DNA from 2 places in the Longispora sp. NPDC051575 genome. Region 2 is predicted to be linked to the other one. Evidence: riboswitches for the same ligand, from Rfam matches in the RefSeq annotation. Region 2 holds a riboswitch; the other holds the start of a gene.

Region 1 (5,167 bases), on a different contig from region 2:
GGGGGTGCTCGGCGTGACCCTGCTCGGCCGGCCGTGGCTGTTCGCGGTGAGCCAGGACGAGGAGCACGCCCGGGTGTCGGGCCTGCCGGTGCGCTTCCTGAACGTCCTGCTCGCCGTCACCACGGCGGTGACCGTCACGACGGCGATGCGCGCCGTCGGCCTGCTCCTGGTCAGCGCCCTGATGGTGGTGCCGGTGGCGACCGCGCAGCAGGTCACCCGGGGCTTCACGACCACCCTGGTGGCGGCGATGGTGATCGGGGTCACGGTCTCCGGCGCGGGCGTCCTGCTCGCCGCCGAGGTCGACACCCCGCCCGGCGCGTTCATCGTGGTGCTCGCCGTGGGCCTGTTCGTGCTGGTCGCGGCCTTCGCGTCCGTACTGCGCCGCCGCAGACCGGTGCGCGCGCCGAACGACACGGGCCATACCGAGCCGCCGGACGTCGTGCTCGGCCCGGTAACGTGAGTGTCATGACTGCGCCCTTACCCAGAAGCACGAAGCAGCGCTCCGCCGTGATGGAGCTGCTCGGCGAGGTGCAGGGCTTCCACAGCGCCCAGGAACTGCACGCCATGCTCCGGGGCAAGGGCGACAAGGTCGGCCTGACGACGGTGTACCGGACGTTGCAGGCCCTCGCCGAGGCCGACGAGGTCGACGTGATGCGCCCGCCCGGCGGCGAGCACCTCTACCGCCGGTGCGGCACGGGGCACCACCACCATCTGGTCTGCCGGAGCTGCGGCAAGGCCGTGGAGGTCGAGGGGCCGGCCGTGGAGCGCTGGGCGGAGAAGATGGCCAGCGACAACGGGTTCGTGGACGTGGCGCACACGTTGGAGATCTTCGGGACGTGCCCGGAGTGCGCGGCCAAGCGCGGCTGACCCGGGCCGCCACGCCCGACCCCGGGTCCCGCTGGGGCCCGACCCTCGATGGGCCCCGGCCCGCTAGACGCCGGCCTTCGCGATGTGCGCGTCGAGTTGCCGGCGTACCTTGCGGCGCAGCAGGCCCGCCCCGCCCGGCATCTTCGTGACCAGGGCGGGCAGCCCGCCGAGCGCCTGACCGGCCCAGTACTGCAGGTCGAAGGCGTCCACGTGGTCGATGATCCGGGCGTCGTCGGCGAACCGGTACGCCGCGCGGACCTCGTTGACCACGGGCCGGGCCCCCACCGTGTACCGGGCCGTCCAGTGCGCCAGGGCCTTGGTGTCGCCGGTGACCCGGATGTCGGAGACCTCGGCGCGCAGGTCCGTGCTCCGGGAGGTCAGCATCTGCCACATCGCACCGATCTCGGGGCCCCGCAGGTCGAACAGCGGGTCACGGAACCGGGCCTCGGGGTGGTAACACGCGGCCATGGCCGAGCCGTCCCTGGCGTCGAGGGCGGCGTACAGCGTGTCGATCGTCTCCAAGATTGCGGACATATGGTGCACCTTACCGGGATCTGAGGCCCAGAGTGGCCAGCTCCAAGGTGGCCAGTGCCGTCACGGTGTCCGGGTCCTTCGCCCGCCAGCCGCCGGCCGGATCCTCGGCGGCGGCCCGCAGCTCGCGGAGGCCGGCGGTGGCCAGGGCGCGCAGGGCCAGCAGGTCCTCGCCGGCCGGCTCGTCGCGGAGCGCGACGGCGGTGCCGGCCCGCCGGATCCACCGGGTCCGGGCCAGGATCCAGAACAGCAGGATCGGCACGGTGACGGCGACCGCGACCACGATCGCGGTGAACAGGGCGATCTGGCCGACCAGTTCGCTGCCGTCCTTGCCGGTCTCGGCCACCGACTGGGCGACCTTGGCCGCGTCGGCGAGCTTCTCCCCGAGCACCTTGCCCGCGATCGGGATCCTGCGCGCCTCCTCGGCGGCACCGTTCAGGGAGTCGCGGAGACTGTCGCCGTCCTTGGTGACCCGGTCCGGGATCTGGGCGAGGGTACTGATGGCCTGGTGCAGCAGGTACGCCAGCCAGATCCACAGCGCGGTCCAGCCGACGGCGGAGACGTCCGCCACGATCTGCCGGGTGCGACGGGCCGGCAACTCCGCATAGAGCTTCATACCTCCCAGTGAATAGCAGACAGGGCGCCGAGTCCCGCATCCGTACCAGGAATCTCACAGTTTCCGGATCCGGGGAAACGGCTGTTGATCTCCAGGTCAGGGCCCTGTGCTGCTACGGTGGTGCCCGCATACGACAGGGGAGCGCGAGAAGCGCTGAGAGTGCGGGCGACCGCTGACCCTCCACACCTGATCCGGGTAATGCCGGCGAAGGGAGTCGCTCCCCGGCTCACCCCTGGGAGACTTTCACTATGAGTACCAAATGGCGCACTGTGGACATTGTGGTGGTGGCGGTCCTCGCCGTCGCCTTCGGTGTCATCTTCTGGGCGATGGCGGGGCTCTGGGAGGTCGCCGGTAACGCGTTCACCTTCTTCCCGCCCGGCGCGACGATCATCTACGGTGTCTGGCTGCTCCCGGCCGTCCTCGGCGCCCTGATCATCCGCAAGCCCGGCGCGGCCGTGCTGGTGGAGTTCCTCGCCGCGCTCGTCTCGGCGTTCCTCGGCAACAAGTGGGGCATGACGGTGCTGCTCCAGGGCTTCCTGGAGGGCCTCGGCGCGGAGGTCGTGTTCGCGGCGTTCCTGTACCGCAGCTACAAGCTGCCGGTGGCGCTGCTCGCGGCGGCCGGCGCCGGGATCGCGGCGACGGTGTTCGACGTGGTCGCCTGGTACAAGGACTTCGCCTTCGCCACCTACCAGCTGCCCTACGTCGCGATCGGCACCGTCAGCTCGGTGGTCGTCGCGGGCCTCGGCGGCTACGTCCTGACCCAGGCGCTGGCCCGCACCGGCGTCCTGGACCGGTTCCCCTCCGGCCGGGACCGCGAGCTGGTGTGACCCGGCGCGACCAGGCACCCGACACCGGGGGCGGCGCGGCCGTCACGACCCGCGGCCCGGCCGTGCGGCTGACCGGCTTCGGCTGGCGGCACGGCGGGCGGCGGGCCTGGGCCCTGCGCGGCGTCGACCTGACCATCGAGCGCGGCGAACGCGTCCTGCTCCTCGGCCCGTCCGGGGCCGGCAAGTCCACCCTGCTGGCCGCCCTCGCCGGCCTGCTCCCGGAGGACTCCGGCGAACGCGAGGGCACCCTGACCGTCGCGGGCACGGCCGGCGTGGTCTTCCAGGACCCGCAGAGCCAGCTCGTGATGTCCCGGTCCGGCGACGACGTGGCGTTCGGGCTGGAGAACCTGGGCGTGCCGCGCGCGGAGATCTGGCCCCGGGTGGACGCGACCCTGCGGCAGGTCGGCTTCCCGTACCCGCGGGACCGGCCCGTGGACGCGCTGTCCGGCGGCGAGCAGCAGCGGCTGGCCCTGGCCGGGGCCCTGGTGGCCCGCCCGGACCTGCTGCTGCTCGACGAGCCGACCGCCAATCTCGATCCGGCCGGCGCGGAACTGGTCCGCGCGGCGATCGGGCGCGCGGTCGGCGACACGACGATGGTGCTGGTGGAGCACCGGGTGGCCGAGGCGTTGCCGCTGGTGGACCGGGTGGTGGTGCTGGAGCCGGGCGGCGGGGTGCTGGCCGACGGGGTGCCCGCCGAGGTGTTCGGGCGGCACGGGGCGGCGTTGGCGGCGGCGGGGGTGTGGGTGCCCGGGTTCACGGGGCTGGCCGCCAGGGCCCCCGGTACCCGTCGAGGTGTGGTCGAGGATCTGCTGACCGGGGAAGGGCTCACCCTCCGCTACGCCGGTGCGACGACGGCCGCCCTTCCGCCGACCGATGTCCGGGTACGCGCCGGGGAGGTCCTCGCCCTCGTCGGCCCCAACGGCGCGGGCAAGTCGAGCCTGGCGCTCCTGCTGGGCGGCCTGCTGGCCCCCACCACGGGCACGCTCACCTCGGCGCTGGCCCCGGAGCCGCCGCACCGCTGGCCGGCGGGCGATCTGGCCCGGCGGATCGGCTCGGTGTTCCAGAACCCGGAGCACCAGTTCGTGACGAACCGGGTCGTGGACGAACTCACCCTGGCCGCCCCGCGCGAACGGGCCGAGGAGCTGCTCGAACGGCTGGGGCTGGCCCGGTTGGCGGCGGCGAACCCCTACACGCTGTCGGGCGGGGAACAGCGCCGGCTGTCGGTGGCGACGGCGCTCGCGGCGGCCCCGCGCGTGCTGGTGCTCGACGAGCCGACGTTCGGCCAGGATCTGCGGACCTGGCGCGAGCTGGTGGTGCTGATCGGGGAACTGCGGGACTCCGGGCACGGCCTGGCCATCGTCACGCACGACGCGGACTTCGTGGCGGCCTGCGCGGACCGGGTGCAGCGGCTGCCCGGCGGGGTGTCGGCGTGAGCCCGCGCGGCCCCGACCGGGCGCACGGGTCTCACGGCGCGGCGGTCCGCGGGGTGCCGGTATGAGGTTCGGGGAGCCGTTGGTGGTCCGGGAGACCGCGCTCGCCCGGCGCTCCCCCGTGGCCAAGCTCGGCGCGGCGACGATCCTGTCGTTCGCGCTGCTCAGCACGCTGGACGCCGTCGCGCCGGCCATCGCCCTCGTCGGCACGCTCGCCGTGGTGCCCCTGTTCGGCATCCCGCTCGGCCGGCTGGCCCGGCGGTGCTGGCCGCTGCTGCTGTCCGCCGTGGGCATGGTGGTCGCGACCGCGCTGTTCGCCGCCGAACCCACCGGCGAGCACCTGTTCTGGGGCGTGACCACCGGCTCGGTCGGCAACGGGTTCAGCCTGGCCCTGCGGCTGCTGGCCGTGGCGCTGCCGGGGGTCGTGGCGTTCGCGACGATCGACCCGACGGACCTCGCCGACGCGCTGATCCAGCAGGTGCGGCTGTCGCCCCGGTACGCGATCGGCACCCTCGCCGCCCTGCGCCTGCTGCCCCTGCTCGCCGACGAGTGGCGGCTGCTGGTGCTGGCCCGGCGCGCCCGGGGCGTCGCGGCGCACGGGCCGGTGTCCTGGGCCAGGATCACGGCGGGTACGGCCTTCGCGCTGCTCGTGGGGGCGATCCGCAAGGGGGTCCGGCTGGCCGTGGCCATGGACGCCCGGGGCTTCGCCAGCGGCGCGCGCCGGACCAACGCCCGGGTCAGCCGGTTCACCACGGCGGACGCGCTGCTCGTGGCGGGCGCTGCGGGGCTGGCGGCCCTCGCGTTGGGCGTCAGTATCGCGACCGGGGCGTTCCGGGCGCTCCTGTAGGGGCGTGGTTCCTCGCCGGCCGGTGACGCGGCTACCTCGACGCCGTGGC
Region 2 (5,167 bases):
GTGGCGGTGTAACAGCCGGCGGTGTTGGGCAGGATCCGCACGCCGGTCCCGTCGAGCATCTCCAGCAGGCCGCCGGGGGCGTTCGGATCGAGGCGGCGGAGGGCGACGGTGACCATGGCGGTACCGGAGGCCTCGACGGCCTCGTGGAGGGCGGTGAGGCTGGCCGCGCCGCCGGTGCCGAGGATGAGTCGGGACGACAGGGTCACGCCCGCGATGACCAGCGGGTCGTCGAGGCCGGACGCGCCCGTGGGCGAGGAGGCGGTGGGCACGCCCGTGGCCGAGGAGGCAGTGGGCACGCCCTCGGCCGGGGAGGCGCCGGGCGCAGTCGGAGCCGGAGGGCCGCCGGGCGCGGCCGCTGTCGAGGGGCCACCGGCCGGGCTAGCCACCCTGCACCGCCGTGAGCAGCTCCACCACGTCGCCGTCGGCCAGCGCCGTCGACGTCCACGTGCTCCGGGGCACCACGGTCCCGTTGACCGCGACGGCCACCCCGCGCCGGTCCCCGGTGAGCGCCGACACCGTCCCCTCGAACTCGGTCTCCACGCCGTTGACGACTATCTTCACGAAAACCTCCCGGGGGCGAAGGGCGCGAGGTCGACGCTGGGTTCCCGGTGCAGGAGCAGCGCCGTGACCACCTCGGCGGTGATGGGGGCGAGCAGGACGCCGTGCCGGTAGTGCCCGGTCGCGGCGAGGGTGCGGTCGTCGAGCCAGCCGATCAGCGGGGCGTTGTCCGGGGTACCGGGGCGCAGGCCGGCCCGCGCCTCCACCAGCTCGTACTCGGCCAGCTCCGGGAGGACCTCGATCGCGGTGTCGAGGAGGTCGCGGACGCCCTCGGCGGTGACCCGGGTGGAGAAGCCGCGCTCGGCGGTGGTGGCGCCCACGACGACCTCCCCGTCCTTTCGCGGCACAATATAGACATATTTCCCGTCAATGTAGCCCCGGATCACGTGCCGGATCGACGGCTTCCCGCGCAGCCGCAGCACCTCGCCGTGCACGGGCCGCACAGGCAACCCGCCCACCGCGCCACCAGGTCGCCCCGCCCAGGCCCCGGTCGCGATCACCGTCACATCGACCCCGTCCGACGGGTACCCGGCGGCCACCGGCACCCGTTCGCGCAGCGCCGCCAGTACCCGTCGGGGATCCACCTGGTGGTCACCGGGCGTCAGCAGCCCACCCCGGAGCCGGGGCGTCAGCGAGGGCTCCAACGCGCGCGGATCCACCTTCTCGGCCGGCAGGTCCCAGTCCGCGTACAACTGGCGGAGCCGGGCGAGTTCGCGCAGGTCGTCTCCTGTCCGCCCGACGAGCAGCGTGCCGTCGTCGCGGTAGCCGACCTCACCGAGCCCGGCCGCGAACTCCGGCCACCGCGCGGCACTGGCCAGCGACAGCCGGAGCAGGTCGACCTCGCCGAAGTAGGCCTCGGCGACCGGGGCGAGCATGCCGGCCGCGACGTTGGAGGCGCCCCGGGCGGGGGCGTCGTCGTACACCGTGACGTCGAGGCCCGCCGCCAGCGCGCGCCACGCCACGGACAACCCGATGATCCCGGCCCCCTGGACCGCGACCTTCATGACAGGGCCCTGAGCAGCGCCTTCGTGGCCACCCCGGGATCGTCGGCCGTGCTGACCGCGCTGACCACGGCGACGCCGTACGCCCCGGCCTCCAGGAGTTCGGGGACCCGTTCGAGGGTGACGCCGCCGATCGCGATGGCCGGCAGCCCGACGTGCGCCGCCGCCTCCAGCCCGGCGGGGCCGATCGGCTCGGGCAGGCCGTCCTTCGTGGACGTGTGGTAGCAGGGCCCGACGCCCACGTAGTCGGCCCCGTCGACCAGCGCGGCCCGGGCCCCGACGGCGTCGCGGGACGTCGCCCCGATGATCGCCGAGGAGCCGAGCAGTCGCCGCGCCACGGAAACGGGCAGGTCGAGGGCACCGAGGTGCACACCGTCCGCCTGCACGGCCAGCGCGATGTCCACCCGGTCGTTGATGAGGCACGTCGCCCCGTAGACCCGGCACAGCGCCCGGATCTCGGCGGCGAAGTCGAGGAAGTCGCGGTCGTGCACGCCGTCTTCCACCCGTACCTGGAAAAGGGGTGCCCCCGCGGCCAACGCGGCCCGCGCGACGGCGACGGCGTCCCGCCCGGGTCGGGCGTCGGTGAGGACATGGAGGCGACCGAGCATGATGAATCTCCTCCCTGCGCCGGCATGATCCGGATCAGGTTCTACGGTCGGCGGCTCACATCCGCCCTCTCAGCCCGGTCTACCGGACTCCCGTGGGTTCTCTTGCGGCACACGTTAGCGCACCTCAGCCGAGGAGGGAAGCACCGCGTAACTGATGCCTCACTGCACGGCTACGCCCCGTTCACCATGGTTTGCCGGTGCAGGACGTGGATGCGTTCGAGGAGTTCCGCGGCCGGTCCGTCGTGCAGCCAGCGGGCCCCGCCGAGCGCCTGCCGGAGCCGGACGAACTGTTCGGCGTCCAGGCCGTCCGGCGCTCCCCGGGCCGGGCCGGTCGGATCGGCCCAGGCGCGGGCCTCGACGCAGCGCAGGCCCGCGGCGGCCGCTCCCCGGGGGCGCGGGGCGAGGGCGTCCTCGACGGGGACGGGTGTCCGGCGGGGCCAGTGGGCCATCAGCGCCAGGTTGCCCCGGGCCCAGGCGCGGAGCGGCACGTGGCCGGCGAGGTCCGCGTAGGCGTGCGCGGCCCCGGCCTGGGCGAGGGCCGGGGACCAGGCGGCCATGTCGAAGGACGCGGCCGACATCAGGCCACAGAGTTGGGCGGCGACGAGAGACAACTCGGCCAGCTGGGCCGGGCGGCGCGTGCGTTCTAGAAGGGTGTAGGCGGTATCGCGGGCCCGACGCGCCTCGGCGAGAAAGTGCGAGGGCGGAACCTCCACATAGGTGTACGCCAGCCGGCGCACCTCCGCCCGCAATCGCTCGACGGTCCCCTCCCGCACGCCGATTCCCATTCGGCGAACGTGTTCGGCGGATTCCCGGGCCGCCTGGTGGGCAGCCTCGTACCCGGCGGTGCGCACCGGAACGGGGGCATTCCCGGCGGCGCCCACCGGCCCGACGAGTACCGCGAAGGGCTCCCGCCACAGGCTGCCCGCGACCCGCCGCGCGGAGGGTCGGGCCGTGCCGACCTGGCCCGCCATCCACCTCTGGAGCTGGCGGGCGGACAGCGTGGCCGGCTCGCCCAGGACCCTCGCGGCCCGGTCGAACCGCGCGCACCACTCGTCGATGGTGTGTTCGCTCCGCCGGATCAGGTATTCGAGTCGAGTCCGGTCCGCTACCCCGTCTTTCACATTCCGACCGTACCTCGGCGCCATTGGGCCTTCGGCGGGCGAATGTCGCCCCCTGAGCCGCACTTCCGGCGACCAATTCCGCATTGTGGCTGGTAGTCCAGCACGTCATCCGAGAGCGTCGCCCAAATGTCGTGCCAATGTCGTTGCGATGGCACAGTCGTACCACTCGCAATGTCGTTTCAACGTCGTTTCAATGTCGTGGCACCGTCGTCCTCAGCGGACGGACGGTGGGCGGCATGACGATGACGTACCAGGTGCTGATGACCAAGGTCACCGGCGAGTTCCCCGAACCGATCACCCGGATGGCGGTGTTCGACACCCGGGTGCAGGCACTGGCCACCGCGAAGGTGTGGTCGACCACCCAGGCGGTGTGCGACGGCACGTCCCGGGTCAAGGTGCTGGCGAGGCAGGCATGACGGAGGACACCGCGACGGCACTGGGCACACTGGACACCCACGAGGCCGACGGCCTGTACCGGATCATCACGCTCTGCCTGCACGACGACCAGTCGGACGAGGGCGACGGCGTGTACGCCTACTGGCTCGTCCCCGGCGAGAGCTACGGCCTGCGCCACGACGGCGTGACCTGGACGGTGGCGGGCGGCGCGTGGACGGAGCCGGGGCACACGTACCGGCTGCTCAGGAACGGTCAGCCGACGATGCTGGTGCCGACGGAGCACGGCGACGAGTGGCTGGACCCGGACCACGGCTACCTGACGCACCACGGGCCGGGCGGCTGGGAGCTCTGGCGCTACAACTCCTGACGGGTACGGGTGTGGGGCGCGCCGATCGGCGCGCCCCACCAAGGCCCGGGCACCGTCGTGACGTCAGACGGCCCAGGTCAGCGCACGTCCCACACCGGCTCCGGCACCTCGGTGACCTCCCCGTCGGTCCCGAACAGCAGGAACCGGTCGAACCCCCGGGTGAACCACCGGTCGTGGGTCACCGCGATCACGGTCCCCTCGAACCCCTTCAACCCTTCCTCCAGCGCCTCGGCCGACGCCAGGTCCAGGTTGTCCGTCGGCTCGTCGAGCAGCAGCAACGTGGCCCCGGACAGCTCCAGCATCAGAACCAGGAACCGGGCCTGCTGCCCGCCGGACAGGGTGCCGAACGTCTGGTCGCCCTGCGCGGCCAGCTCGTACCTGCCGAGGACGTTCATCGCGTCGTGCCGGACCCGGCCGGCCCGGTAGTCGTCGCCCCGCCAGAGAATCTCGACCAGGGTCTTGTCGTGTAGCTCGGGCCGGTCGTGCACCTGGGAGAAGTGCCCGGGGCGGACCCGCGCGCCGAGCCGGGCGACGCCGCCGTGCGCGACGGGCGCCAGTTCCACGAGGGGCACCTCCAGCGGGTCCGTGCCGCCCCGGCCGAGGAGGCGGAGGAAGTGGGACTTGCCGGTGCCGTTGGCGCCGAGGACCGCGACCCGGTCGCCGTACCAGACCTCGAAGTCGAACGGGAACGTCAGGTCGTCGAGTTCCAGCTGCTCGCAGATGACGGAACGTTTGGCGGTCCGCCCGCCGTCGAGCTTCATCCGGATGTCCTGGTCCTTCGGCGGCAGCGGGGGCGGCCCGTCGCCCTCGAACTTGGCCAGCCGGGTCTTCGCGGCCTGGTACCGCGACGCCAGCCCGTCGTTGTAGGCGGCCTTCTGCTTGTACATCAGCACCAGGTCCTTGAGTTTCTGGTGCTCCTCGTCCCAGCGCCGCCGGGTCTCCTCCATGCTGTCGTGCCGGTTGACCCGGGCCTCGTGCCAGCTGGCGAACCCGCCCGGATGCGTCCACGCGGAACCGCCCTCGACCGCGACGACCCGGTCGGCGGTGTTGGCGAGGAGTTCGCGGTCGTGGCTGACGTACAGCACGCTCTTGGGGGACTCGCGGAGCCGCTGTTCG

Evidence for each region. A riboswitch is a leader RNA that binds a small molecule or an ion and turns the genes downstream of it on or off. The one in region 2 is predicted to bind thiamine pyrophosphate.
Region 1: it holds a riboswitch for thiamine pyrophosphate, as region 2 does, so the genes downstream of both, AB0M43_RS28450 (ECF transporter S component) here and thiE (thiamine phosphate synthase) in region 2, are expected to answer to the same signal.

What each region holds. Positions count from the first base shown of each region.
Region 1 covers NZ_JBFAZP010000009.1:322,030-327,196, forward strand. Annotated here, with positions in the region: gene AB0M43_RS28430 (metal ABC transporter permease) at 1-460, shown strand, start outside; gene AB0M43_RS28435 (transcriptional repressor) at 466-867, shown strand; gene AB0M43_RS28440 (nuclear transport factor 2 family protein) at 931-1,401, opposite strand; gene AB0M43_RS28445 (hypothetical protein) at 1,412-2,014, opposite strand; TPP riboswitch at 2,140-2,244, shown strand; gene AB0M43_RS28450 (ECF transporter S component) at 2,263-2,841, shown strand; gene AB0M43_RS28455 (ATP-binding cassette domain-containing protein) at 2,904-4,274, shown strand; gene AB0M43_RS28460 (energy-coupling factor transporter transmembrane component T) at 4,336-5,118, shown strand.
Region 2 covers NZ_JBFAZP010000011.1:87,960-93,126, forward strand. Annotated here, with positions in the region: gene AB0M43_RS31320 (thiazole synthase) at 1-221, opposite strand, end outside; gene thiS (sulfur carrier protein ThiS) at 379-540, opposite strand; gene AB0M43_RS31330 (FAD-dependent oxidoreductase) at 558-1,562, opposite strand; gene thiE (thiamine phosphate synthase) at 1,559-2,167, opposite strand; TPP riboswitch at 2,162-2,271, opposite strand; gene AB0M43_RS31340 (hypothetical protein) at 2,338-3,288, opposite strand; gene AB0M43_RS31345 (hypothetical protein) at 3,525-3,704, shown strand; gene AB0M43_RS31350 (hypothetical protein) at 3,701-4,051, shown strand; gene AB0M43_RS31355 (ATP-binding cassette domain-containing protein) at 4,129-5,167, opposite strand, start outside.